Linked DNA regions of Pseudosulfitobacter sp. DSM 107133. The protein of the gene in region 1 interacts with the protein of each later gene in a pairwise test. Links are inferred from orthologs where the notes say so. Each region holds a gene or a part of one and is shown in the gene's direction. Other genes may lie near its edges. The genes, in order: DSM107133_RS14180 and DSM107133_RS18895.

The links.
Region 2: the proteins of DSM107133_RS14180 (region 1) and DSM107133_RS18895 interact in binary tests that used the Escherichia coli proteins (3 or more experiments, as listed by UniProt). The link is inferred for Pseudosulfitobacter sp. DSM 107133 from one-to-one orthologs.

Annotation. Positions count from the first base shown.
Region 1 is NZ_CP085154.1:2,869,702-2,884,011, forward strand. Bases 5,669-8,445 are described here. They hold DSM107133_RS14180 (TetR/AcrR family transcriptional regulator), read left to right. Parts: upstream 5,669-6,642; coding sequence 6,643-7,248; downstream 7,249-8,445. Other genes in these bases: phbB (acetoacetyl-CoA reductase), read left to right, coding at 5,800-6,522; DSM107133_RS14185 (zinc-binding dehydrogenase), read left to right, coding at 7,259-8,239. Also shown: DSM107133_RS14145 (prephenate/arogenate dehydrogenase family protein), read right to left, coding at 1-517; hisC (histidinol-phosphate transaminase), read right to left, coding at 514-1,605; rpsD (30S ribosomal protein S4), read right to left, coding at 1,818-2,438; DSM107133_RS14160 (DNA-3-methyladenine glycosylase I), read right to left, coding at 2,562-3,182; DSM107133_RS14165 (EAL domain-containing protein), read left to right, coding at 3,279-4,121; DSM107133_RS14170 (acetyl-CoA C-acetyltransferase), read left to right, coding at 4,292-5,467; DSM107133_RS14190 (transcriptional regulator GcvA), read left to right, coding at 8,611-9,552; DSM107133_RS14195 (DUF465 domain-containing protein), read right to left, coding at 9,604-9,768; DSM107133_RS14200 (methyltransferase), read right to left, coding at 9,869-10,555; DSM107133_RS14205 (DUF2007 domain-containing protein), read right to left, coding at 10,603-10,818; DSM107133_RS14210 (polyprenyl synthetase family protein), read left to right, coding at 10,874-11,875; DSM107133_RS14215 (4-(cytidine 5'-diphospho)-2-C-methyl-D-erythritol kinase), read right to left, coding at 11,868-12,737; DSM107133_RS14220 (tetratricopeptide repeat protein), read right to left, coding at 12,748-14,310. UniProt on the Escherichia coli protein: Involved in response to both electrophiles and reactive chlorine species (RCS). Represses the transcription of the nemRA-gloA operon by binding to the NemR box.
Region 2 is NZ_CP085155.1:216,149-230,610, reverse strand. The notes cover bases 1-2,929. They hold DSM107133_RS18895 (manno-octulosonate cytidylyltransferase), read left to right. Parts: upstream 1-1,033; coding sequence 1,034-1,825; downstream 1,826-2,929. Other genes in these bases: DSM107133_RS18885 (hypothetical protein), read left to right, coding at 2,734-2,929; kdsA (3-deoxy-8-phosphooctulonate synthase), read left to right, coding at 1,822-2,673; DSM107133_RS18900 (KpsF/GutQ family sugar-phosphate isomerase), read left to right, coding at 1-816. Outside these bases: more of DSM107133_RS18885, read left to right, coding at 2,930-3,498; DSM107133_RS18880 (glycosyltransferase), read left to right, coding at 3,495-4,625; DSM107133_RS18875 (hypothetical protein), read left to right, coding at 4,667-5,803; gmd (GDP-mannose 4,6-dehydratase), read left to right, coding at 6,090-7,103; DSM107133_RS18865 (glycosyltransferase), read left to right, coding at 7,238-9,811; DSM107133_RS18860 (FkbM family methyltransferase), read left to right, coding at 9,813-10,724; DSM107133_RS18855 (sulfotransferase family 2 domain-containing protein), read left to right, coding at 10,721-11,680; DSM107133_RS18850 (mannose-1-phosphate guanylyltransferase/mannose-6-phosphate isomerase), read left to right, coding at 11,691-13,103; DSM107133_RS18845 (sulfotransferase domain-containing protein), read left to right, coding at 13,646-14,245; DSM107133_RS18840 (DUF2793 domain-containing protein), read right to left, coding at 14,242-14,462. UniProt on the Escherichia coli protein: Activates KDO (a required 8-carbon sugar) for incorporation into bacterial lipopolysaccharide in Gram-negative bacteria.

The DNA of each region.
Region 1 (14,310 bases):
GGCTGCGCAGTTTCGCGGTGGCCGCAGGCTCCGTGCCTTCAACCGGAACCAGCAGGCACCAGCGGTTGTCGAACAGCGTCGCAAAGCCCGACTCCGGCCCCGAATGCTCGGTTCCCGCCAGCGGGTGGCCCGGAATGAAATGCACACCTTCGGGCATGTGCGGGCCGACGTTTTCGATGACGTTGCGTTTGACCGACCCCACATCGGTCACAGTCGTGCCCGGCGCCAGATGCGGCGCAATCTCGGCGGCGACCGAAGCCATCGCGCCCACAGGCACCGCCAGCACCACCAGATCGGCGCCCGCCACCGCTTCGGCTGCGGTATCGCAGACACGGTCGGTCAGCCCGATGCGGCGCGCGGTGTCGCGGGTTTCCTGACTGCGTGCATAGCCGGTGACCTCGCCCGCCAGACCACCGCGCTGGATGGCCCAGTACATCGACGACGCGATCAGCCCCAGACCGATCAGCGCAATGCGGTTGTAGATTGGGGCCGCAGGTGCCGTCGCCAGAGCCGTCATGCGCTTTTGCCTTCCTTGAACTGGCGCACCGCGTGAACAACACGACGGCATGCGCTTTCATCGCCCACAGTGATCCGCAGCGCGGCAGGCAATTTGTAGCCAGCCACTTTGCGCACGATCAATCCCTGACTCTGCAACCATGCATCACAGGCGTTGGCCTCGGCGGCGCTGCCAAATCGGGCCAGCACAAAGTTGGCATGGCTCACATCAGACGGCACGCCCAGGGCGGCCAGCCCTTCGGCCAGAATTGTACGGCAACGGGCATTCTCGCTGCGGCAATGGTCGGCATAGGCCACATCGCGCACCGCCGCCTCGGCGGTGTCCAGCGCCGCCTGACTTACGTTGAACGGTCCGCGAATGCGGTTCAACACGTCGATCACATGCGCCGGACCATAGCCCCAGCCGATGCGCAGCCCCCCCAGGCCGTAAAGCTTGGAAAAGGTGCGTGTCATCACAACGTTCTGACGGCTGTCAACCAGCGAAGAACCACCATCATAACCTTCGACATAATCGGCATAGGCACCGTCCAATACCAGCAAGGCCTGCTTGGGCAACCCGTCGGCCAGACGTGCAATCTCGGCGTCCGAAATCATCGTCCCTGTCGGGTTGTTGGGGTTGGCGATGAACACCAGCCGCGTCTTCTTGTTGCAGGCCGCCAGCAGCGCGTCGATGTCGGTGACACGGTCGGCTTCCAGCACTTCAACCGGAGTCGCCCCCGCCGCTTTGGCGCTGATAGCATACATGCCAAAGCCGTGGACCGTGTGCACAACTTCGGTGCCAGGCCCCGCATAGGCCTGACACAGGAATGCAATGATCTCGTCCGATCCCGCACCGCAGATAATCCGCTCGGCGTCCACGCCATGCACCTGCGCCAGAGCGGCGCGCAACGACGCGTGGTCCGTCGACGGGTAGCGGTGCAGCTGGTGTGCCGTGCGGCGAAACGCTTCCATAGCCTTGTCAGAGGGGCCAAGCGGGTTTTCGTTCGACGACAGTTTCACCGCGTTTTCGACGCCCGCCACATGGCTGGTGCCACCCACATAGGGGTCGATTGTCATAATGCCGGGTTGTGGCGCAATGGCTTGGGTCATGGGTTGGCTCCTTCGCGGCTTGTTTTAGCGGGGCATACGCGCCTGCGCCATGCTCTTTTGGTCATGCAGTGTTTTGCGTGCCCAGCGTGACAATCCCACCGCATTGCGCGGCATATCGTTCCGCTGGACAGTGATCGCCCTGCCCGCCCCAAACGCAAAAAGGCCGCGCTCGGTGCGCGGCCTTTCGTAAGCTGTGGAACAGATCGGGTTGATCAGTTCTTGGCGTAGAATTCGACCACGAGGTTCGGTTCCATGATCACCGGATAAGGCACATCGCCAAATGCAGGCGTGCGCACGAATGTGGCGGTCAGTTTCGAATGGTCGACGTCCATATAGTCGGGCACGTCACGCTCGGGCAGCTGTGTGGCTTCCAGGATGGCGGCCATCTGCTTGGAACGGTCACGCACTTCGATCACGTCGCCTTCTTTGACGCGGTAGGACGGGATGTTCACTTTCTTGCCGTTCACACGGACGTGGCCGTGGTTCACGAACTGACGGGCCGCAAACACGGTCGCCACGAATTTCGCGCGGTAGACAACGGCGTCCAGGCGACGCTCGAGCAGGCCGATCAGGTTTTCACCGGTGTCGCCTTTGACACGCTCGGCTTCGGCATAGATGCGGCGGAATTGTTTTTCGGTCAGGTCGCCGTAGTAGCCTTTCAGCTTCTGCTTGGCGCGCAGCTGCAGACCGAAGTCCGACAGTTTGCCCTTGCGGCGCTGGCCGTGCTGGCCGGGGCCATATTCACGACGGTTGACCGGCGATTTGGCGCGGCCCCAGATGTTTTCGCCCATACGGCGGTCGATTTTGTACTTGGCAGACGTGCGTTTGGTCACGGCTGGTCTCCTTTATTTAGGTTCATAAAGGGCGTTGTCCTCTGGCTTGCACCCGACAGGCATCCCCTTGCAGGGGCCACCAACACCAATGAAGGGGCGCTTATACGCCCGCTTGGACCAGAGTCAACGGGCTTTCCACGGGTTTTCGCGGCCCATTTGCGCAACCGCATCGTGGCGGTGGCACGTGGTCAGATGATCGTTGACCAGACCACAGGCCTCCATCCATGCATAAACGATTGTGGGACCGCAGAATTTGAAACCGTCTTTCTTCATCTGCTTGGAGATTCGCACGCTGAGGTCGGTGCTGGGTGGCACCTGGGACTGGGCCGTATATTTTGGCTGCAAGGGTGCGAAATCGACAGTGCGCCACATGTAGGTGTCAAAGCCTTCCCGGTCCTCGATTGCGCACCACGCGCGGGCATTTGAAATGGTCGCGGTGATCTTGCCGCGATGGCGGATAATACCCGCATCCTGCACCAGCCGATCCACCTCGTCATCGCCCCATGTGGCGATGTCGCGCGGGTTGAAACCGCGAAAGGCCGCACGGAAATTTTCCCGCTTTTTCAGAATGGTAATCCATGACAGGCCCGCCTGAAACCCGTCAAGGATCAGCTTCTCCCACAGCGCGCGGCTGTCGTATTCGGGCACGCCCCATTCGGTATCGTGATAGGTGCGATAGATCGGTTCGGACCCTGCCCAATTGCAGCGGCTGATCCCGTCATCGCCCGTGATTTCCCCGCACATCGGCCATCTCCGCCAATTTGGCTAGAATTAGAATATTAAGCCGTTGTTAGAGAATATGGCGACAAAGTGGAAGCCGAACACGCGAGTCAGGAGAAGATCGTGAACCTGAAGAAACGCCGCATTGCCGATATCCCGCCCGGGGCTGAAAACCCGTTAACCTTTGCGGTGTCGCGCCGTGACGGGTCGGTGATGGACATGGTGGCCGATGCCATCCGTCACAAGCAAACATTGCTGGCATTTCAACCCGTGGTTCTGTCGGGTGATCCGTCGCGCATCGGCTTTCACGAGGCATTGATCCGCATCACCGATGAAACCGGACGGGTCATTCCCGCACGCGACTTTATGCATGTGGTTGAAGCCACCGAAATGGGCCGCGAAATCGACGTTCTGGCCTTGCAGATGGGGCTGCGCGCCCTGCACGAAACGCCACAATTGCGGCTGTCGATCAATATGTCGGCCCGTTCGATCGGATATGCAAAATGGACCCGCACGCTGCAACGCTGGCTGGATCGCAACCCCACCATTGCCGAGCGGCTGATCCTTGAGATCACCGAAGGGTCGGCCATGACGGTGCCGGAACTGGTCATCGACTTTATGGACCGCTGGCAGGTACGCGGCATTTGTTTCGCGCTGGATGATTTCGGATCGGGCCAGACGGCCTTGCGCTATTTCAAAGACTTCTTCTTTGACATCCTCAAGATCGACGGCCAGTTCGTCTCGGGCATTGCACAGGATACCGACAATCAGGCGCTGGTGCGGTCCATGGTGTCGATTGCACAGCATTTCGACATGATGACAGTTGCGGAATTCGTCGAAACCGAAGTGGACGCGCAGGTTTTGACCAAACTTGGCGTGAACTGCTTGCAAGGCTATCTTTACGGTGCGCCCACCACCCTGCCCGATTGGAAATCCAAGCCGGTTGTCCGTGCCGTTGGCTGAAACGCCCGGTCCGCTGCCCGTTCCCGCGGGCTGTCGTCAATTGGCCATCCGTTTACGTTGTGACACAGGATCGAATGGTTTATCCATTCTCTTAAGTCGAGGGGCCCGGACGCGGCATGTTGCCTGGTCTGACAATATGTCCCTCGTCAAACAACAAGAGGATGCATTCCATGACCAACGTCGTCATCGCCTCTGCCGCACGCACCGCCGTCGGCAGTTTTTCCGGTTCTTTCGCCGGCACACCCGCACATGATCTGGGCGCCGCTGTACTTGAGGCGATTGTCGCACGCGCCGGTATCGACAAGGCCGAGGTGAGCGAGACCATTTTGGGCCAGGTTCTGACCGCTGCCCAGGGGCAGAACCCTGCCCGTCAGGCACATATCAATGCCGGCCTGCCGATTGAAAGCGCAGCGTGGAGCATCAACCAGGTGTGCGGTTCGGGTCTGCGCGCCGTCGCCCTTGCCGCCCAGCATATCCAGTTGGGAGACGCTGACATCGTGGCCGCGGGCGGTCAGGAAAACATGTCGATGAGCCCCCATGCCGCGAATCTGCGCGCAGGCCACAAGATGGGCGACATGCAGTATATCGACACGATGATCCGCGACGGTCTGTGGGATGCGTTCAACGGCTACCACATGGGTCAAACAGCCGAAAATGTTGCGGAAAAATGGCAAATCGGCCGTGAACAGCAAGATGAATTCGCCGTCGCTTCGCAGAACAAGGCCGAAGCCGCCCAAAAGGCCGGCAAGTTTCAGGACGAAATTGTTGCCTTTACCGTGAAAGGCCGCAAAGCCGATACCGTGGTAGACAGCGATGAATACATCCGCCACGGTGCCACGCTGGAGGCGATGCAAAAACTGCGCCCCGCTTTCACCAGGGACGGGTCGGTCACAGCGGCCAACGCGTCCGGCCTGAACGACGGTGCTGCCGGCGCGCTGCTGATGACAGCGGACAATGCCGAAAAACGCGGGATCGAACCGCTGGCGCGAATCGTTTCCTATGCAACAGTCGGTCTTGACCCGTCGATCATGGGCGCGGGCCCGATCTTTGCCTCGCGCAAGGCCCTGGAAAAAGCCGGCTGGCGCGCCGAAGACCTGGACCTGGTCGAAGCCAACGAAGCCTTTGCCGCCCAGGCCTGTGCGGTGAACAAGGACATGGGCTGGGATCCGTCCATCGTGAACGTCAACGGCGGCGCGATTGCCATCGGCCACCCAATCGGCGCCTCGGGTGCGCGGATCTTGAACACGCTGGTGTTTGAAATGAAACGCCGTGGCGCCAAAAAAGGCCTTGCGACATTGTGCATTGGCGGCGGCATGGGCGTTGCCATGTGTCTTGAGCGCCCCTAATTTCCGTCAGGCCGCGCAATATAGTTGCGGGCGCATGACGGAATGAGTAACAAGATTTCGCGGCATATCATGTGTCGCGAAATCCAAAGGTTGCTTCGTGCCGATAAAAACAGCTTTTTCAAACCGGTTAACCACGTCTGCCACCCGCAGCGTGACAACGGTGCACCCTTTGCGACCAACATCCGCGCAATGCGCACAAATCCCCTCTTACGCCCACGTTTCGTGTAACACTGGCTGTGACAAAACCTTGTCATATTTGGTGCAGTAAATGCATGGACGACCGAGGCGGATACACGCATTAATAGAATAAAGATCAATTGGAGGAGAATACCATGGCCAGAGTTGCACTTGTTACCGGGGGATCGCGCGGAATCGGCGCGGCCATTTCGCAAGCCCTGAAAGACGCAGGATACAGCGTCGCCGCGACATATGCCGGCAACGACGAAGCCGCCGCGAAATTCACCGATGAAACCGGCATCAAGACCTACAAATGGAACGTTGCCGACTACGACGAAAGCAAGGCAGGCATCGCCCAAGTCGAAGCCGACCTTGGCCCCGTCGACGTCGTGGTGGCCAACGCAGGCATCACCCGCGACGCGCCCTTCCACAAAATGACCCCCGAACAGTGGCATCAGGTTGTCGACACCAACCTGACCGGCGTGTTCAACACCGTGCACCCCGTCTGGCCGGGCATGCGCGAACGCAAATTCGGCCGCGTGATCGTCATCAGCTCGATCAACGGGCAAAAGGGCCAATTCGCACAAGTGAACTATGCCGCGACCAAAGCGGGCGATCTTGGCATCGTCAAATCGCTGGCTCAGGAAGGCGCGCGCGCAGGTATCACCGCCAACGCCATCTGCCCCGGCTACATCGGCACCGATATGGTCATGGCCGTGCCGGAAAAGGTGCGCGAATCGATCATCGCGCAGATCCCGACAGGCCGCCTGGGCGAACCGGAAGAAATCGCACGTTGCGTTGTGTTTCTGGCTTCGGACGATTCGGGCTTTATCAACGGCTCGACGATCTCGGCCAACGGCGGCCAGTTTTTCGTCTGACGCCATCAAATCTCTTTGCAAGCGGCGCGCCCATCTGGCGCGCCGTTTCTGTTTTTGCCTTTTGGAAAAAGATTGTCCCAACCACTAGACGACCGGTCTATTAGCGCCTATCTGAGGGATATGACACAGCCAACCAAATCAGAACAGACCCGCCAGCAGATCCTGACCAAGGGACGAGAGCTGGTTTTGCGCGGCGGTTTTAGCGGCGTGGGGCTTTCGCAGATCCTTGCCGCCAGTGGTATCCCAAAAGGGTCGTTCTACTATTACTTCTCGTCCAAAGAAGTCTTTGGCTGCGCCCTGCTTCAGGACTATGTCGACGACTATCTGGCCCGTTTCGACGCATTGGCCGACGGCCCGGGAACCGCAGGCGACAAGCTGCACAGGTTCTGGTCGGCATGGCTGGATCACAGCGGCACCTGCGGCATCGCGTCGGGCTGCCTGGTTGTCAAACTGGCGGCCGAAGTCGCCGATCTGTCCAACGACATGCGCGTCATACTGGATGCAGGCGTTGACCAGCTGACCGCACGCATTGCCGATCTGTTGCGCGCCGGGGCCATTGACGGCTCGGTGCGCGCACTGCCCGACCCCGACGCCTCAGCCCGCATTCTGTATGCAACTTGGCTGGGGGCCGCGATCTTGTCCAAGCTGTCGCAAAACGACAGTGCCTTGCGCGGCGCGCTTGACGACACCGCACGCCGCCTTTCACCAGAACACACTGAAAACTAAGGAATACATCATGAAATCTGCCATTCACGACACTTTTGGCGAACCCGTCGACGTACTGGAAACCAAAATCATTGACACCCCCGAGCCCGCCGCTGGCGAAGTGCGCGTCAAGATGCTGCTGTCACCGATCCACAACCATGATCTTTGGACGATCCGTGGCAACTATGGCTATAAACCCGAGCTGCCGGGCGCGATTGGCGGATCCGAAGCGATGGGCACCATTGACGCCGTTGGTGCGGGGGTCGACTCTTCCGTGATCGGTCAAAGGGTAAGCATCGCAGGCGTGCACGGCACATGGGCGGAGTATTTCATCGCCCCCGCAACCGGCGTTCTGCCGCTGCCGGATGCGATCTCTGACGCCATGGGTGCGCAGTTGATCGCCATGCCGTTCAGCGCGATTTCGCTGTTGGAAATGTTGCAGGCAAAACAGGGCGACTGGATCATCCAGACCGCGGCCAATGGGGCTGTCGGCAAAATCATGGCGGTTCTGGCCAAATCGCGCGGCATCCATCTGCTGAATCTGGTGCGGCGTGACGCTGCGGTGGCCGAACTGACTGAACTGGGCATCGACAACGTGCTGTCCACGTCGGACGCCGACTGGAAAAGCAAGGCCCAGGCGCTGATCGGCAAAACGGGCGCCGTGTCGGCCATCGATTCGGTTGGGGGTGACCTAGCACAGGACCTGACCGATCTGCTGGGCGCCAATGGTGAGTTGGTCGTGTTCGGCACGGCCACAGGCGCACCGTTGCCTTTGTCCTCGGGCACGCTGATCATGAAACAGATCACGGTCAAAGGGTTCTGGGGCTCAAAGGTCAGCAGCGATATGGACCCGGCCCAGCGTGTCCGGCTGATCACCGAACTGGTGACGCTTGCCGCCAAAGGTGAACTGACGCTGGAAGATGGCGGCGTTTATGGTCTGGATCACCTGTCTGAGGCAATGACCGCAGCGCTGACGCCAGGCCGCGCGGGCAAGGTGATGCTGCGGCCCTGACCCCGCCTTTCACATAGAAAAAGGGGCGGCCAACTTGGGACCGCCCCTTTTTATTCCGTAAGATCCGTGTGCACCCGGATCAGCGGAAAACCGTTTTGGCCTGACTTAGCGGGCCGATTTTGCGCCGAAAATCCATGCCATAGCATCCTGAACGAACTGCCCGCGAGCGACATGGGCCGAACCGATGGCGGTGCGTGCGGCGGGGTTTGTGGTGGCTTCGAACATTGTGATCTCCTTGGTGGCCATTGACTGGGAGGGGTCTGGCTGTGGTGTCTGTGATTGGGGCGTTGTCTTGCACTTAACATGAACTTGTGCGCACCCTATGACAAACGAGAGTTTTGACCACTTCAGATAAGTATAATTGAACTGACATGCCTGACCGCCTGCCCCCGCTTACTGCATTGCGCGCCTTTGATGCCGCCGCACGCCATATGTCGTTCGCCAAGGCGGCGGATGAACTGCACGTCACGCCTGCGGCGTTAAGCTATCAGATCAAATCGCTCGAAGCGCATCTGGGCGCACCGCTGTTCCGCCGCTTGAACCGCGCTGTCGAGTTGACCGAAGCAGGCCACACGCTGGCCCCCGGCGCACAGGACGGCTTCCAGACGCTGGCAGCTGCATGGCGCGCCGCTGAACGCTTGCAGGATAACGTGACCCTGACCGTCACCGCAGGTCCGGCCTTTACCGCCAAATGGCTGGCGCCGCGTCTGTATGAATTTGCCCAGGCCCATCCCGAGATCGAATTGCGGTTTTCAGCCTCGCTCAGGATGATGGACTTTGCCCGTGACGCGGTCGATGTGGCCATTCGCTTTGGCTATGGCCCCGATCCGGGGCTATATGCCTTGCCGCTGGCAGATGAATGGATGTGTCCGGTCATGACCCCCGAAATGGCGGCGCAATACCCGACCCCCGAAAGCCTGATGCAGGCCAGCCTGATCTGGGACGAAAGCGTTAATTTTTTGGATCCGCCCTGTGACTGGGCAACGTGGTTCCGCGCGATGGGCATCGACCATGCGCCCAGCCACGGCCCACGTTTTTCCCAGGCAGATCATGCTGTTGATGCAGCTCTCGCCGGCGTAGGTGTGGCGCTGGGACGCCGTGCATTGGTGATCAAGGATCTGGCCGATGGCCGTCTGGTCGCGCCATTTAAGGTTGCCCTGGGCACAACCGCGCGGTTCCGGTTCTTGTGCCCGCTCGGAGCCGAGAACCGCCCGCAGGTCGCAGCATTCCGCGACTGGATTCTGGCAGAAATTGAAAAAACCGCCCATGTGACCGACGCATTGCGGATCGTTCAGGCGGCTGATCTTTCGTAACCGACCGGCGGCGCCGTCATCACGGCGCACGCCAGCTTGGCTAAAACGCGGTCAGACTGACAAACGCGTGATTTCTTCTTTTAGACGGAGTTTTTGCTTTTTCAGCTCGGCCACTTTTAACGTGTCCGCTCCCGGCGCGCGCAGTTCCTTTTCCACCGCGTTACTCAGGGTCTCGTGCTTTTTCTTCAACTCGTTGAGATGTGCGCTCAAGCTCATGCAATCCTCCATTTGTTCAAGTACAAGGCGAGCAAACCATGATTTTACAATTCTGTCACGCTGCATGCGCATCATAGATATGTGATCTACAACCCGATGGCTAAAATTCCAGCGCGGCCCCATCGCGCAGAACCGCTTTTATTTCAGTCGTATAGCTTTCTGCATCGCGCAAATGGCTTTCGCCGCGGTGCAGAAGGCGTGGAAAATGCAAGCGAAATTCCGCGCGCCCGCCTTTGCGTGCGCGGATAATGCACAGTTCCGGGGCGCGACCGGGGCGTGCTGAAAAAGGCAGCACTTCGACACTGCCCATCACCGGGCGAATGCCTGCCAGAATATCGGGCAGACGCGCCATGCGGTGAATAAAATGGGCGAATCCGCGATAGCGCAGGCGTTTGGCGGCGACCTGAACCCAGTCTTCCAGCGCCGTGTCCTCGCCCAATGCGCCCTCGCGACCCACATAGGGCGAGGGGCGGCTGGCACTGCGGTCAAAAAAGGGCGGGTTGGCAATCACATGGTCAAAGCTGCGTTCATTCAGGGGGACCGGCAATTGGGTCAGGTCGGCACAGGTGACGTCCAGCCCGTTGCGGCGGGCCAGATCCGCATAAAAGGGCTGGCGCTCGACTCCGTGCAACTCCAGCCCCGGCACCCGCGCGCCCAGACACAGGGCCGCCGCGCCTGCGCCGCAGCCCAGATCCAGCACCGATTGTCCCGCCTGCGCGGGAACGCTGGCAGCCAGCAGCACCGGATCCAATCCCGCGCGATACCCGGTGCGCGGTTGCCACAGCATCACCTGCCCGCCCAAAAAGGCGTCTTGGGTCAGATCGCTCTCCGCGCTCACCGGCCCAGCGGAATGTCGTTGTCGCGCATGACCCGTGTGGCGGCGACATGGTCATCAGAGCGCACCATCAGGCGGCGCGGGAAAATCCCGATCCCGCCTTCAAGCACGCTCATGTTTACGTCCAATTCAAAGCAGTCTATATCCTCGCCCGACAGTAGGGCCGAGGCAAAGGCGATGATCGTCGGGTCGTTGCTGCGCAAAAGTTCTTTCATGATCACGGATGTAAGAGAAGGCAGGCCTCAATGTACAGGGGCCAATGGGGGCAAGATGGACAGCAGCACAACGATGTTGAAACCGCATGACCGGCTGGCCGCCCGGCTGGCCGACGACATGGACGCCGTAAACACACTGATCCGCACCAAGATGGCCTCGGAACATGCGCCGCGCATTCCCGAAGTGACCGCGCATCTGGTGGGGGCGGGCGGCAAGCGTTTGCGCCCCATGCTGACACTCGCGTCGGCGCATTTGTGCGGATATACGGGGCCTTATCACGTTCATCTGGCCGCCACGGTCGAATTTATCCACACCGCCACGCTGTTGCACGACGATGTGGTGGACGAAAGCGAACAGCGCCGTGGCCGCCCCACCGCCAACCTGCTGTGGGACAACACCTCCAGCGTTCTGGTCGGGGATTACCTGTTCGCCCGCTCCTTCCAGTTGATGACCGAATGCGGTTCGATGGAGGTGATGCGCATCCTGTCCAACGCTGCCGCCACCATCGCCGAGGGCGAGGTGCTGCAACTGACCGCCGCACAGGATCTGGCAACGGACGAAGCTGTCTATCTGCAAGTTGTGCGCGGCAAGACCGCAGCGCTGTTTTCGGCCGCCATGGAAGTGGGTGGTGTCATTGCCGATGCCGATGCCGCAACGGTCAAGGCGCTGTATGATTACGGCGATGCGTTGGGGGTAGCGTTCCAGATTGTTGATGACCTGCTGGACTATCAGGGACAGTCCACAGCCACGGGCAAGAACATTGGTGACGACTTCCGCGAACGCAAGCTGACCCTGCCGGTGATCAAGGCCGTGGCCAAGGCAAATGCCGACGAACGGGCATTCTGGGTGCGCACCATCGAAAAGGGCAAACAAGGCGACGGTGATCTGGATCACGCGCTGGCGCTGCTGAACAAACACGGCACTTTGGCCGAAACCCGTGAGGACGCGCTGCATTGGGCCAACCGTGCCAAAGCGGCGCTGGCCCCCCTGCCCGATCACGACATCAAGGACATGCTGGTCGATCTGGCCGACTTTGTGGTCGACCGGATCAGCTGACCGCTTGCGGTTCGGCGGCGGTCTTCATTGACCCCATCCGCCCTGCGCGCACCCACCAGCCGGGCTGTGCCGCTGCCAGCATTGCCGCGCCGTCAGATGCCGCACCGGCGCTGGCGAAAACCCCGAAACAGGTCGCACCCGAGCCGGACATACGCGCCAGCAGGCAGCCACGCAGCGCCGCCAGTGCTTGACGGGTTTGCGCGATCTGCGGTGCGATGGCCTCGGCGGGTGCCTGTAGATCGTTGCGCTGCGTGGCCAGCCAGCGGCACAAGGCGGCTGCATCTGCGAAATCTGGCAGTGCGGCAGGCATCGGCGCATTGTCCTTTTGTATCAGCGCTTTGAATATCTGCGGCGTTGACACGGCGACCCGCGGATTGGCCAGCACCACATGCACCTCCGGCAGGCCTTCCAGCGGTGTCACCACATCCCCGATGCCTTGCATCCGCGCGGTTTGCGCAGGCACGCAGACCGGAATATCGGCGCCCAGCGCCAGCAGGTCCGAGGCATCACCGCCCTGCCCCGCCATGCGGCACAGACCGCGCCAGACCGCCGCCGCATCGGCAGAGCCGCCGCCGATCCCCGACGCGACCGGCAGGTCCTTGGTCAGTGTCAGCGCCACAGCGATATCGGGAAACAGCCGCGCGACGCGCAGCACAAGATTGTCCTCGCCTGCCGGAACCTGCGCCCCTTCGGCCCCGTCCACATCCAATGACACCGCGGTCGCGGGACGCAGGTGCACTTCGTCGCCCACATCGGCAAAGACCACCAGCGAATCCAGCAGATGATAGCCATCTGCGCGCCGTCCCGTCACATGCAGGGTCAGGTTGATCTTGGCAGGGGCAAAGACCCGCAAATCCGCCATCCCGACAGGCTCAGCGATCTGCCATCATCTTCAGGGGCGGCGCGCCTTCTTCGGCCAGCACCTTGTCCAGCCCGATCTCGATCTTGCGGCGCATCCTGTCGGGATCGGCCTCGCCGTCGGTCTCTTTGGGATCGACAAAGGACAGCGCCCGCCGCCACTGGAACCGCGCTTCACGCTTGCGCCCCACGGCCCACAGTGTGTCGCCCAGATGGTCGTTGACCACCGCATCGACCGGCTCAAGCTGCGCGGCGCGTTCCATGTGCACCACCGCCTCGTCATAACGGCCCAGACGGTAGAGAACCCAGCCGAGGCTGTCGATGATATAGCCGCTGTCAGGGCTGGCTGCGACGGCCTGTTCGATCATTTCCAGCGCTTCGTCCAGATTGACCTGCTGTTCGACCATCGAATAACCCAGATAGTTCAGCACCTGCGGCTGGCCGGGATTCAGGGCCAGCGCATGCCGGAAATCGGCTTCGGCTTCGGGCCACTGGTCCAGCCGTTCGTGGGCGATGGCACGGGCATACAGCAGGAACCACTGTGCACGCGCACCTTCGGTGGTCAGGTCAAGCGCGCGGTCATAGGCGCTGATCGCGGCGGCGAATTCGTCTTGCTGGCGCAGCACGTCGCCCAGCGTCGAATACACCACAGGCAGATCGGGATACTGGCGCGCCAGTTGCTCCAGCACTTCGATGGCGGCATCGGGCTTGCCCGCCTTGCGCAATGCTGCGGCACGGCCCAGTTCGGCGGCGTGAAAGGCCGGATCACTTGCGGGCACTTCCTTGTAAACAGCGATCGCCAGATCATGTTGATCCAGCTCTTCCAGCAGCTCCGCGTTCAACAGCAGCGCATCGACATGGCCGGGCCGCAGGTAGCGGGCCAGACGGCCGTAAAGCAACGTATAATCTGCAGCAGCCTCGCTGCGCAGTGCTCCGGCAAGCGAATAGAACACTTCGGCCAGACCATCCCGCGCCGAGGTGACATGGGTAAAGGGCAGCTTTTCGCCGGCCTCAAGCGCGGTGATGACACGCTCCAGCTCGGGGTCCAATGCGCCGCCAAATGCCTCTTGCAGGCTGGTGACCGCATCTGCATTGCGGTCCATCTGGCTCAGCACTTCGGCGCGCGCCATCGCACCGCGACGGGTGCGCACCATCGTGCCGCTGTCGGTGCCCGAAAAAATCTCTTCGGCGGCGGCATAATCGCCCTGCAACGCCAGCGCCATCGCCTTGTGATACAGCGCGAAACCTTTCAGTCCCTGTTCGCGCGACACGGCATCGAACCCGTCAAGGGCGGCTTTCATGTCCCCCTCGCCGACATGGGCCCAGGCCACCAACAGCCCATCCACCAGCGGCCCGATGCCCTGGTTTGCCATGTCCCGATTCAGCAGCCCTGCAAAATCTTTGCGTTGTGCCATATCGGCTATCACGGCCATATGCGCCGCCTGACTGCGCAGGCCCGCCGCTTCCATTTCCTGGGCAATCGGCAAGGCATGTGGAACGTCGCCCAGCAGCAAATGCGCCAGTGTCGCGTCTTCCATCAGCTCGGGATTGTCCGCGTCATGGCGCAACGCCACATC
Region 2 (14,462 bases), on another replicon or contig:
ATTTCTGGCATCGGCAAATCGGGACACATCGGGCGCAAGATTGCGGCCACCCTCGCCTCAACAGGTACACCATCGTATTTCGTCCACTGTGCCGAAGCCAGCCACGGCGATCTGGGCATGGTTGGGCGCGACGATGCCTGTGTTCTGATCTCGAATTCCGGCGAAACCGCCGAGCTGCGCGACATGGTTTACCACACGCAGCGGTTTTCGATCCCGATGATCGGGATTTCATCGAACCCCGACAGCACTTTGATGCAGGCAGCGGATTATCGTTTGACATTGCCCAAGCTGCCCGAGGCTTGTTCGATCGGCATGGCCCCCACCACCTCGACCACGCTGACACTGGCGATTGGCGATGCGCTGGCCGTGGCGTTGATGGAGCAGCGCAATTTCGCACCTGAAGATTTCGGAATCTACCATCCCGGCGGGAAACTCGGTGCACAGATGCGCACGGTGGCCGAACTGATGCATGGCGGTGATGAAATCCCCGTTTTGCAGGAAGATGCACCGATGCAGGATGTTCTGATGGCCATGACCTCAAAAGGGTTCGGCATCGGCGTTCTGGTGAAAGACGGCGCTCTGACCGGGGTCATCACAGATGGCGACTTGCGGCGCAATATGGTGGGGCTGATGGACCGCACGGCCGCCGAGATTGCCAACCCCGATCCCTTGACCGTAGCGCCCGAGTGCCTTGCACCCGAAGCGCTGGCCATTCTGAACGAACGCAAGATCAACGTGCTTCTGGTTGCTGATGCACAGCGTCGTCCGTTGGGTGTCCTGCATATCCACGATCTGCTGCGTGCGGGTGTTGCCTGATCCCATGAGGTCGGCCACGTCAAAAGGCATTCGGGTACGGGGCGGATCCGCCTCGGGCCTGTGTTGTGGCATTTGGAACGGTCCCGTGCTAAGGCCCAAAACCACGGGCCGCTTGGGTCCGCCACAGGCTGTTCACCAATTGCTCTTTTGACTAGAATTTAAACCGAACCCCCATTACCGCTGCCCCGGACACGCTCAGTCCGACACTGGAGATTCTATGAAGACCGTCATTTTCATTCCCGCACGCTATGCCTCGACACGCTATCCGGCCAAACCACTGGCCACGCTGCGTCAGAAGGACGGCACGCAAAAGACGCTGATCCAGATGAGCTGGGAAGCCGCCTGTGCGATCAAAGGCGTTGACGCCGTTTATGTCGCCACCGATGACGACCGTATTGCCGAGGCCGCGCGCGGGTTTGGGGCCGAGGTCGTAATGACCAGTGAAGCCTGCGAAAACGGCACCGCGCGCTGTGCGGATGCGATGAAGAATTCCGGCATCGACGCCGATTTGATCGTCAACTTTCAAGGCGATGCGCCGTTGACCCCGCCGTGGTTTGTCGAGGCGCTGATTGGTGCAATGAAAGAGGATGCCGGTGTTGGCATGGCAACCCCGGTTCTGCGCTGCGACCGCGACACCTATGACGCCTTCAAGGAAGACCGCGCGCACGGCCGGGTCGGCGGCACCACCGCCGTCTTTGATGGGGCGATGAACGCGCTGTATTTTTCCAAGGAAGTCCTGCCCTACATAGATCCCGGCAAGCTGCCCGATCCGATCCCCGTGTTTCACCACGTCGGCGTCTATGCCTATCGCCCCGAAGCGTTGGCTGCCTATGTGGCCACCCCCGTCTGCCAGCTCGAGACCCTCGAAGGGCTCGAACAGCTTCGGTTCCTGCACGCGGGCATCCCTGTGCGCTGCGTCGAAGTCGACGCGCGCGGCCGCGTGTTCTGGGAGCTGAACAATCCTACCGACGTCCCCCGTATTGAAAAAGCCCTGGAGGCAATGCAATGACCGAACCCCGTATCGTAAATGTCGGCGACATCGCTATCGGCGCCAAGAACCCCTTTGCGCTGATCACCGGCCCCTGCCAGTTGGAATCGCTGGATCACGCGCGCATGATGGCCGAAAAGATCGCCGAAGCCTGCGCCGCCACCGGCACGCGCTTTATCTTCAAGGCCAGCTACGACAAGGCAAACCGGTCTTCGATCAGCACCCAGCGCGGTCTGGGCATGGACGAGGGTCTGACCATCCTGTCGAAAATCCGTGACGAATTCGGCTGTCCGATCCTGACAGATGTGCACGACGCCGCCCAATGCGCCCCTGCGGGCGAAGTGGTGGACGTGATCCAGATCCCCGCCTTTTTGTGCCGCCAGACCGATCTGTTGCTGGCCGCCGGCCAGACCGGCTGCGCGATCAACGTCAAAAAGGGCCAGTTTCTGGCACCCTGGGACATGGGCAACGTGGCCGAGAAAATCGCCTCGACCGGCAATGAAAAAATCATGCTGTGCGACCGTGGTACCTCGTTTGGATATAACACGCTGGTCAGTGATTTCCGTGGCCTGCCGACCATGGCTGCTACGGGCTATCCGGTGGTCTTTGATGCCACCCATTCGGTACAGCAACCAGGCGGTCAGGGCACCACATCCGGCGGCCAACGCGAATTCGCGCCTGTGCTGGCGCGTGCGGCTGTTGCGGTTGGTGTTTCGGCGCTTTTCATCGAGACACACGAAGACCCCGACAATGCACCCAGCGACGGCCCCAACATGATCCCGGTGACAAAAATGGCCCAGCTGATCGGCCAGTTGCGCGAGATCGACGACCTGACCAAAGGCCAGGAATCCATAAACCTGAACGGGTAGTCCGAGGCTTGACTCTCCCCTCTTGCTCTTACTAACCCACAGGCAAAGGAGCCTTTTCATATGACGGAAAAAACCACCGCCGAGATCGCCGAGCAGGTCAGTTTGCTGATGCAGATCGACCGCAACCACGGCCAGATCAGCAGCAAGGTCGACATGGAAGCGCTGAGCAATCTGCCTGCCCATATCGCCTCGGTTTTTGAAGAGGCAAATACCATCAGTGGAGAGCTGACTCCGACACAGGCCTATGCGTTGGTCAACACGCGGATTTCTCAGCTTCAGGCGCAGGTCTATCTGATGCGTCTGGAGCTGGAAAATCGCAATCCCCGCGATCCGGCCAGCATCTATGAAGATCCGATGGTCATTTCGGCCTACGGAGAGCGTGTCAGCGGGCTTGGTTCGCGCAGCAAGACATTCAGCTTCGGTCCCGAAATTCTAGCCGATGGCTGGTACTCGATGGAAATGTCAGACAATATCTGTCACCGCTGGATGCGTCCGGGTGCGACATCTCTGGCCTGTGTGCCGCATCTGGGTCAGGGCGCGCAAAAGCTGACCATCAATGGCTATGTGATGCACGAAGAACAGCTTGATGGTCTCACCATTTCCTCGGCGGGGAAAATGGCCGAAATCGAAGTGACGGAAAGAGGAACAATCGCTCGGTTTGAAGCGGTACTTGACCTGTCAGCTCAAGATGTGAAGTCAGCCAATTATCTGCCGGTGGAATTCCATTTGGAATCCTTCAGGACGCCCAACGAGGTAGACAGCCGTCTGCTTGGGGCAAACATCCAAGGCTTTACCCTTACCAGCATAGTGGACGCCGCCGCATGAAAGTTGCGGCGTTGTGTGATTTTCCCTTTTGGGAGGGACGTGTCGGCACGGCCGTGCGCATGGAAAGCCTGTGCCGGTCATTGGCGAAGGTCTGCGATCTCAGTGTCATTGCATCTGTGACCATGCCGGAACGCTACAACGCCCAGATGGCGCAGGCGCCCTATCGTCTGATCGACCGCAGCGCGCTTAAGCAGGTACATGAAGAAACGCCTGACTGGCAAATTGCAGGGGTGCGCCCGGATCGACAGGTCACGGTCAAAGGCATCAAGCGATTGGTGGAAACCGGCGGCTATGACGCGGTACTGACCCCCTATTTCAACCGCGACTGGATGGTGCAAAACATTGCAGGCGACGTGCTGCGCATCGTTGACACCCACGACTGCCAGTCCCAACGCACCCGCTCTTTTGCGCGCCATGGGCTGACCCCTACCTTTCCCATGACACCAGAGGAAGAAGGGGCAAAGCTTGATGAATACGACATCGCGCTGGCCTTGTCGGACGAGGACCAGATCGAATTCGCCGCGATCACGACCACGCCCGTTGTGACCGCGCCGTTCCGGCTGCCTGCGAAACCACTTTATTCGATCCGCGAACAGGCCAGCGAAGTTATGTTTATCGCCGCGAAAAGCGATATCAACGACCTGACATTGGCCTATTTGCTGGAACAGGTGCTGCCGCTGGTGGGTCGCCAGCTTACGCTGCATGTGGTGGGCAATGTCACTATTCCCGACAGCTGCCCGCCGAACGTGAAGCTGGTACACCACCAAAACGTCGAGGATCTGGGGTGGATCTACCGCGCGGTGGATCTGGCGCTGAACCCGACCTATGCGGGTGGTGGGATCAAGACCAAGACACTCGAGGCGATGGCCTATGGTGTGCCGGTGCTCACATCGGACGAAGGCGCGCGCGGATTGTCGCACCTGCTGCCCGCCGAACTGATTATCAATGACAAATACACCTTTGCCCAACGTATCGGTACGCTGCTTGATGATCCTGCCCGCCGTCAGGCGCTGTCGCAGGACATGCTGGCGCGGATAACCGCTGAGGACAGCGACAGTTGGCTGCCGACATTCGAGCGGTTGATGCGTGCCCAAATATCCCACCGTCAGGAGCTTCGCGCCTCATGATCCGTTTAGGCAAGAAAGCAGCCAGCAGCACTCCAACCCCCATGCCCGAAGTCACGGCGCGGCGGATCGTGTTTTCGGGTGACTTCATGCGCCCTTCGGTGGCTGGTTTGCGACCGACGCAGCATGAAAACATCATGTGGCTTTACAAGTTGCTCAAAACCCCGCTGGAGATGGCCACGGGCCTGCCATCTGGCATCGTGCATTGGGACAACAACTGGGTCAACGGATCTGTTCTGGATGCGGGCACGGTCGAAGCAATCTATCGCATGATGGGCCTGACACCTGGCATCAAAGACTGGCCGCGCATCTTTGACGCAAAAGAATTGCCGCAACCGGTCGAGGATCTGATGCTGCGGTATTTCGAGGGCAGCTTTGTCGTCGGCTTTGAACTACCGCCGTTTTTGGTGGCCTTTCTGGACCGCCACGATATCGGCTTTGTCGATTGCTCCCTCGCGCCTGTGCGGTTCATGGATGATCTGCTGTTCGAATTAAGCTCGAACAGCACCCCGATCACCGAAGCCTTGCAGCCCCATGCGGTCAATGAGGATTTCATCCGCCTGTATGCTGGCGTGCTGTCGTCCAATGTGGCCAAGGTAAATCCAAAACCGCCGCGCCCCAACAGCCTGCTGGTGATCTTGCAGACCCAATTCGACAAAGTTGTGATCGAGAACGGAAAATTCGCAACCGTGCTCGACCATCTGGACGTTCTCAAGACTGTGGCCAAAGACTATGATCACCTGCTGATCAAGGAACACCCGCTGGAACCCCAGCCCGAAACGCGCGCGCAGTTGCTGAAAATCATGCCCGGAACGCAAGTCACCGAAGACAACTTTTATCGGTTGATTTCTCATGACAATCTGACCGGCGTCGCGGCGCTGTCGTCAAGCTGTGTGCTGGAAGCGCGCTATTTTGGCAAAAAGGGACACTATCTGTTGCCCGAATATACGCCCCAGCGCTTCACGGTTGGCCAGCGCGGGGTCACGATCGACGATGCGGTGATCTGTCCCGACTTCTGGCGTGATGTGCTGGCCCCCTCGCCCTGCCCCGTTACACCCAAGGACGGGCTGCGCTTGCCGCCCAAGCCCAACCGCTTTCGCCAGCAACTGCGCAGTGCCTGGAGCTATAACCAGATTGACACCGACATTGCTGTCGGCTGGGCCCCGCAACCGACAAAGTAAGATCGCGAAAAGTGAGTAATTTGCAGGATATGTTCGATCCCAACAGAGACGTAAAAGACGAATATGGGCAAAAACATGGCTCTTTTCACAGTTTATCCGGCAAGAAAGCGCGCGATGCGATCAGTGTACATTCAATCATTGCAGGCGTCGGCGTAGCGGATAGAAGCAATCAAATCATCTCGGGTCTCGGCTCATGCCCAGGACCCAATCAACCTTATTCCATGTTGCGTTCGAGCGGTCAGCCTCGTAGTGACAGTGGCGTTTCATACGCGGAAAGTGACAACTCATGAAAAAAGCATTTATCACCGGCATTACAGGTCAGGATGGCGCCTATCTGGCCAAGCTTCTGCTGGACAAAGGTTACGAAGTTCACGGTGGTGTGCGCCGCATTTCGCAGCCTGAGAACACCCGGCTCGATATTCTGGGAGTCTCTAATGATGTACACTTGCATGAATTCGATCTGACCGAACATAACAACATCTTCCGCGTTATTCGCGACATCGAGATGGACGAATTCTATAACCTTGCCGCACAGTCCTTTGTCGGATCCAGCTGGGAACTGCCGGTCTATACCGCAGATGTTGATGGCATGGCTGTTGTGCGCATCCTTGATACCTTGCGCACGATCCGCCCCGAAACGCGGTTCTATCAGGCTTCGACCTCGGAAATGTTTGGTCTGGTACAAGAAGTGCCACAGTCCGAAACAACACGTCTTTACCCGCGCTCGCCTTATGGTGTCGCCAAGGTTTACGGCCACTACATCACCATGAACTACCGCGAAAGCTTTGGCATGCATGCCTCGTCGGGGATCTTGTTCAACCACGAAAGCCCGCTGCGCGGCAAGGAATTCGTGACCCGCAAGATCACGCTGGGCCTCGCGGCGCTGGCGCATGGCGGCGATCAACCTGTCGAGCTGGGCAATATGGATGCCAAACGCGATTGGGGTTTTGCCCAGGACTATGTCGAAGGCATGTGGCGGATGCTGCAACAGGACGAAGCCGACGATTATGTGTTGGCAACAGGCGTTACCACCACGATCCGCGACTTTTTCACCTACGCAGCCGAAGCGCTGGGAATGGATCTGGAATGGTCCGGCGAGAACGAGAACGAAACCGCCACCGATCGCAAGACCGGCAAGCTGGTTATGAAAGTGAACAAAAAGTTCTATCGCCCCGCAGAGGTTGACCTGTTGATCGGCGATCCGAGCAAAGCCCAGGAAAAACTGGGATGGAAAGCTTCGGTCGACATTCAAAATCTGGCACAAATGATGGCCAAGTCGGACTTTGACGCACACCGCTGATCGCAAAGTCAAAGATGTCGGGTATCGCTTCAGGCGGTGCCCGACGTGCATTTTAGGATCGGGCCAAGCCCGCGATGTTTTTTTCAAGAAGGAAATTTCCCGTGACAGGCTCTAACGGTTCTCCTCTTTTGACCATGGCACGCAAGCAGGCCAGCCGCGTCAAGCGCAGACTGATGCCCACCCCGGCCGAGGGCGCGTTTCACGGTCACGTCGAAGGTATGCAAAGCGATGGCACCCTGCGTGGATGGGCTTACGAGCGTGTGACCAAAAAGGGCCGTGTGGCGGTGGGCGTCTTCAGCGGCGACACAATGCTGGCTGCGGGCTATGCCGATATCAGCCGCGCCGATGTGCAGGACGCCCACGGTTGCGAACGCGAGTGCGGGTTTTCATTCACCGTCACCGACCAGATGTTCCGCACGATCCAAAAGGCGGGCGGCCACATCAGCGTGCGCACCATGGGGTCGAACGAACAGACTCTGGGGCAGGTCGAGATCGTCATCGACACCTCGGACCCCGATCCCCACAAGGGCGATCTGAACGCCTGCGCCCATGTCCTGTCGAACGAGCTGGCCGAACTGGCGCTGCTTCTGGAAGATGTGCCCGAAGACCTGCGCGCGGGCACGGCCCCGCTGCCGGCCATTACGAAGCCGCCCTTCAAGCAACATGAGCTGATGTCTTCCAAGGACGGGATCATCCCCGAAGTGGGCGAAACCGGCCATCCTGCCTATCTTGACTATGTGCGCTATCGCTACCGTATGGACGAAAGCTTTCGCGTGGCCCCCGGTCTCGAAGCGGCAGACCGGTTTCTGTACTGGTATCTGGTATCCTATCGCAGTCAGGAAAAGCGCCGCGTTCCGCTAAGCGCCGAGGTGCTGGACTATCTGAACGCGCCGCTGGTGATGGGTGGGCAGAACTATGCGCTGAGCCGGATCATGTGGTGGCGCATGTCGGGCCGTCCCGACATGATGGCGAACATCAACCTGAATGACCGCGACAGCTATCTGGATACGCTGTTCTGGTGGGCGCATCAGGATGCGCCGCATATGTATTTCGAAGATTGCCTTGTGCCCGACCGCTACGCCGACTTCCTGCGCGGCGTACACCCGTCGCGCCGCTCGGATGCCTATCCGCTCAGCTATTTCACCGAACGTTTCTTCAAGGACACGCCGCGCCTGCATTTCCTCAAGCCCGGCACCGCCGAAGGGCGCAAGACGCTGGCGTTGTCGATGCTGGTGATGGGCGCCAAACGTCCCGACCTGTTGCGCTATATCCCGCGCGACATCATCAACCGCCTGCTGGCGGCGGGTGCGGATGGTGGCCCGTCTGATTTCGAAAACTTCGTCAACGCGCTGCGCGCCAAGCTGCCCTTGCCCGAGGCCGAGCAGGACGAAACGCGCGACAATGACGACTCGCTGGAAATGCAGGGGCCGATCACGATCACCCGCGACAGCTATACCGCGGCGCTGCGTGCCAAGCATTTCGATCTGGCCAGCCACAGCTTCATGACCCGCGACCAGTCGGGCAACCGGTTCGAAGCGGCCGCAATGCCGCCCGTGGACCCCGACGCGCGCACTGTCGATGTGCAGTTGATCGGCCCGCTGGCCAAAGCCTCGGGGCTGGGTCAGGCCACGCGCCTGTCCGCCGACATCCTGCGCGCCACCGGTCTGGACGTGCGCGGTGTCGATTTCGACCTGGACAACCCCGCGCCCGAAGGGTTTTCGTCGGACACGATGATCGAGGACTATGGCCCGGCCAAGATCAACATGATCCACCTGAACGCCGAGTCGATCCCGCTGGCCTTTGCCTATCAGCCGGATGTCTTTTCCGAAGCCTACAACATCGGCTATTTCTTCTGGGAGCTCGATAAGCCTGCCTATTGCCATTACCTTGGCATGGAGATGCTCGACGAAATCTGGGTGTCGACCGAATACGGCGTCACGATCTATGAAAAAGACGCGAACGGCAAACCGGTGGTCAATGTCGGCATGTGCTACGAGGAAAACACCGACATCGAACGCGCCGACAGCCGCGATTTTGTCGAACGGCGTTTCCAGTTCAACAGTTCGCATTTTGTCTGCCTCGTCGCCTTTGACAGCTTTTCGTTTGTGCAGCGCAAGAACCCGGTCAACGTGCTCAAGGCCTTTCAAAAGGCGTTCAAGGGCGTGCCGAACGCCCGTCTGGTGGTCAAGACCCAGAACCGCGACAGCGTGTTCGATACGGTGCAGGTGAACCTGTGGGATCAGGTGGACGCCATGATCAGCACCGACCCGCGCATCATCGTGATGAACGAAACCCTGTCCTACCGCGATCTTCTGCGGCTCAAGGCCGGATCGGATGTCTATGTCTCCCTGCACAAATCCGAAGGCTGGGGCTTTGGCATGATCGAGGCGATGAACCTTGGCGTGCCGGTGGTGTGCACCGCCTATTCGGGCAACATGGATTTCTGCTCGGACGAAACGGCGTGGATGGTCGATTATGAAGAGGTGCCGCTGCGCCAGGAAGAATACATCTTTGTGCGGCGCGGATCGGTCTGGGCCGAACCTTCGGTGGATCACGCAGCCCAACAGCTGCGCGCTGCCTATGACAACCCCGAACAGCGGGCGGCCAAGGCACAGGCGGCACAGGACTATATCAAGGCCAACTTCTCGACGACCGCGATCGCCGAACGCTATGGCGCACGGCTGCGCGAGATCCTGAAGGGTCGCTGAGATGGGGATAGGAAGACGCCCGGCGATCGAGAGCCTTTATCAGTATAACAGCTCGTTCGACGCTGTTGCAGTAATCGACCTGGCCGCACGGCATGGCCTGACGCCCACCCCGGGTGTCGTGACAAATTTTATCGGCGCGCAAATACCGCCGCAGGTTCATCCGTCCCGGCTGATGGAACTGGCGGGCACCGTGGAAGGGCCACCCGATCCGGGCAACTGGCACGCAGACATTGCGGAATGGGCCGCAGCCTTGCGCTGCGTGAACCAGTCAAAGGATACGTTCCGCATTATCGAACTGGGCTGTGGCTGGGCCTGCTGGCTGACCAACACCGGCGTTGCTGCGCGCAATGCCGGTCTCAAGGTTGATCTGATCGGGGTCGAGGGCAACGCGCAACATCTGGACAATGCGCGCGAAACATTGGCGCTGAACGGCTTTGATGCGCAGGATTACACGCTGTTCCACGGCATCGCCGCTCCGAAAACGGGTCAGGCGCTTTTCCCCGCGCCCAATGCAGACGAACGTATCTGGAATGGCGAAGCGGTATTTTACCCCGACGCCGCGACACTTGAACGCGCCAAGGCCGACCCGGCGGTGCAGGTGCTTGACTGCTATCCGCTGAGCGAGTTGTCGCAGAACCAGCGCGTCGATCTGTTGCATATCGACATTCAGGGCGCCGAGCGCGACTATGTACTGGGCAATTTCCCTGACATCCGTCGCCATGTTGCACGGATTCTCATTGGCACACACTCGCGCCAGATCGAAGGTCACCTGACCGCGCATTTTCTCGCCGCCGGATGGCGACTGGAGATGGAACGTCCCGCCCTTGTACGCATCCAAAAGGGGCGTCCGAAATTAGCAATCGACGGGGTCCAGATGTGGGCCAATCCCCAACTTACGCCAGACCTAACATGAGCCCGCAGGACACCGCACCCGACATGCCAGCAGTCAGCCAAGAGGCAATCATAGATGCCTACCAAATGTTTCTGGGGCGCTCTCCCGCAGAAATATCGACTTTGAATTTTGACAGTTTCGATGCCTTGATCTCGAACCTGTACCGTAGCCAGGAGTTCCGGGCGTCGCCACGCTCGCGCAAGAACGCTCTTAGGTGGCCCGAGGCGCAGTATTTCGTGGCACCCAAGCAGAAGGTGATCTATTGCCCCATCGGCAAGAACGCCTGTTCTTTCTTCAAACAGGCGATGGTCAAGCTTTCAGGCTATCCGCATCAGAAAACCGTTCTGCGCAGTGTGCATTTTCTGACCGACCACGTCAAAACCGGTATGCAACTGTCGGATTACGCGCTTGAAGATGCCCAAGGCTTTCTCGCCGATCCCGACATGTTCCGGTTCGCCATTCTGCGCGATCCGGCACGGCGCCTGCTCAGTGCCTATATCGAGAAATTCGTGAAAAACCGCACAGAGCACGCAAATGTCACCTTCCACACCGGTCCGGTGGTGCGCGCGATACAGTCCGCCGAGGGAATGACAGAACCCGATTATGCGCGCGGCATTTCGTTCCAGGCTTTTGTAGATCACGTTGTCGCCATGCCACAAGAGCGGCTTGATCCGCACTGGCGCCCCCAGCATCTGTATCTTGGTGATCACGACTGGCCCCATCTTTACACTTTCGACAATCTGGCCCGCGCTGTCACGGATCTGGAAGAACGCTCCGACGTTGCGCTTGACGCCCCGCCTGTGAACCGTTCTGGTAGCGGCGTCGGTACGAACCACGAAGGTGCACAGGATATGTTGCCTGCCGCCCTCGAAAGCCTGCCTTCGCTGGCTGAAGGGTCATTTCTGACCCCGGAAATCCGTGCGAAGCTGTTGGCCTATTACTCCACAGATTACGAACTGATTAACGCTGTTGAATGAGGACTATTTAATGATCACTCCCATCCTTCTTTGTGGTGGCTCCGGCACGCGCCTTTGGCCACTGTCGCGCAAAAGCTTTCCAAAACAGTTCGCAGACATCATGGGCGATGAAAGCCTGTTCCAGGCCTCGGCCAAACGCTTCTCTGGCGAGGGCTTTGCCGATCCTATTCTGGTAACGGGCGACAGCTTCCGTTTTATTGTGGGGGAACAGCTGGACGAATGCGGGATTACCGCCCAGGGCACGCTGATCGAACCCGAAGGGCGCAATACCGCCCCTGCCGCAGCCGCTGCTGCCGTGTTGTTGGCACAAAGTGATCCGCAGGCGTTGATGCTGCTGGTGCCGTCGGATCACGCTGTTGCTGACGCAAATGCCTTTCGCGCCGCTGTCACCGCCGGTGCCGCGGCCGCCCGCGAGGGTCAGATTGTCACCTTTGGCATCGCCGCCGACCGCCCCGAAACTGGCTTTGGCTGGTTGGAAAGCGGTGCCGAGACGCACCCGCAGGTGATGAAACTGGAACGCTTCATTGAAAAGCCGGACCAGGCCACAGCCGAAACGTTATTGGCCGACAAACGCTATCTGTGGAACGCAGGTGTGTTTCTGGTACGCGCCGATGTGATGGTCGACGCCTTTCGCGCCCATGCACCCGATGTTTTGTCTGCCGTCGAGGCCGCCATGACCGCGGCCACCCAGGATCTGTCCTTTACCCGCATCGACCCCGAAATCTGGGCCACGGTGCCCGACATCTCGATCGACTATGCCGTGATGGAAAAGGCCGCCAACGTCAGCGTCGTGCGCTTTGACGGAAAATGGTCCGATCTGGGCAGCTGGGAAGCTGTATGGCAGGAAAGCGAGCAGGACAACGCGGGCAACGCGCTGACCGCGCACACGACTGCGTTCAATTGCGAAAACACCCTTCTGCGCTCGGAAAGTGACGAAATCGAGCTGGTTGGCATCGGGCTGAAAAACGTGGTCGCTGTGGCGATGCGTGACGCGGTGATGGTGGCGGATATGTCCGACAGCCAGAACGTCAAGAAAGCGGTGTCGGTGCTGAAAGAACGCAAGGCCAAACAGGCCGTGCAATTCCCCGTCGACCACCGCCCGTGGGGCTGGTTCGAAACCCTGATCCTGTCTGAACGGTTCCAGGTCAAACGCATTCACGTCAACCCCGGTGCAGCGCTCTCCCTGCAAAGCCATCACCACCGCTCGGAACACTGGATCGTAGTGGCCGGTACGGCCAAGGTCACGGTCGATGATGAGGTCAAGCTGCTGACCGAGAACCAGTCGGTCTATATCCCGCTGGGCGCCGTGCACCGCATGGAAAACCCCGGCAAGGTGCCAATGGTGTTGATCGAAGTGCAAACCGGCAGCTATCTGGGTGAGGATGACATCATTCGCTACGAGGATGTCTACGCGCGGACCTGAACCGGTCGGCGCGTTTGAACAAGCAATTCCTCGCGTCACAGCGCGCACTATCTAAATTACGTATTCTTGGGGGAAGCCCACCTGGCAGAACATTAAATTTATCACATGGCGAGTTTCTCACGGTCTGGTGAAACGCGAGTGCAACGATGCTTGAATGGTCACCCGAACATCGAAGTTGTCCACCAGATTAGGGTCTGGACCCATTAATTTAACGTTGTCAGCGGCAATTTCGCGAAATTTCAGTGGTTTGGGTCGTGCTGCCAATCCCCTCTCGTGACATTTGCCATGCAAATGCACTGCCGGGCAGTGGTAGGTTCTATTTGCAAGCGGCCCAAGCCACTGAAATGAAGTGAAATTGCCGCCCGTCGCTCCGTAGGAGCGCTTAATAATATCCGTAGGTGCGCTTAATAATATTGGCACGCCTTCGGCGTGACGGGTTTGACGGATTTTCCCGCAGCCCATTGCCCGGCAGGGCATTGCACAGCAATGTCCCGAGAGGAGGCGGCGCATCTGTTTGAAATAGAACCACTATTCCTGCACAGATGCTCCTTCTCAGCGGAAAAATCTGTCAAACTGACGACGTAATATTAATGGGTCCAGACCCACGCAACGGTTTTGTTCTGATCCGCAACCCATTTTCGATAGTTGCAAGTGCCTTTCGCGATACGCCCGCAAAAGATCAGGCCGAGCGGCAAAGGAACCAGCAAGTACGTTGGTCACGCACGATCGACCCGCTGATGACGCCGTCAATGCTCAAAGGGCCTACCATTTTTGGTTTCCTATCGCTCTATGCCCGCAAAATGATGCACGACAAGAAATCGAATTTCCCTGTCGTGAGATATGAAGATTTTATTCTCGCCCCCGAAACTTCTCTGCGCCGGATTGTCGGTCATTTAGGGCTGGCCTGGCACGACGGCGTTTTGCGGTCGCATGAGATGTATAAGGTCGGCAAAATCGGTCACGGCGGCATCAAGTTGTGGCAACCCATCCATACCAAATCGGAAACCAAATATAAGAAATTGTCCGATGGCGCCAAGTCGATCACCTATAGCCTGACCCACGAGGTTCTCGAAGCTTACGGCTACTGCCGGGATGGGAAAAACCTGATGCTCAAGGATATAGACGAGGGTGACAGGCCCTAAAACCACCGCCCCACCGCCATGAGCGCAATCGTATCGCCGGTGCGGGCGACATAAGAGAATGTGGTGTAGGCCCAACTGGTTGTAGAGGTGGCGCGCCCGTTGACCCAGATATGTCCGGTATTCACAGAACTGCCTGCCCCTGCCACAATCGTTCCCGACGCAAATGCGGCGGGGTAATCCAGAGATGTTGGTGAGCCGCGAAAAATCGCGCCTGCAC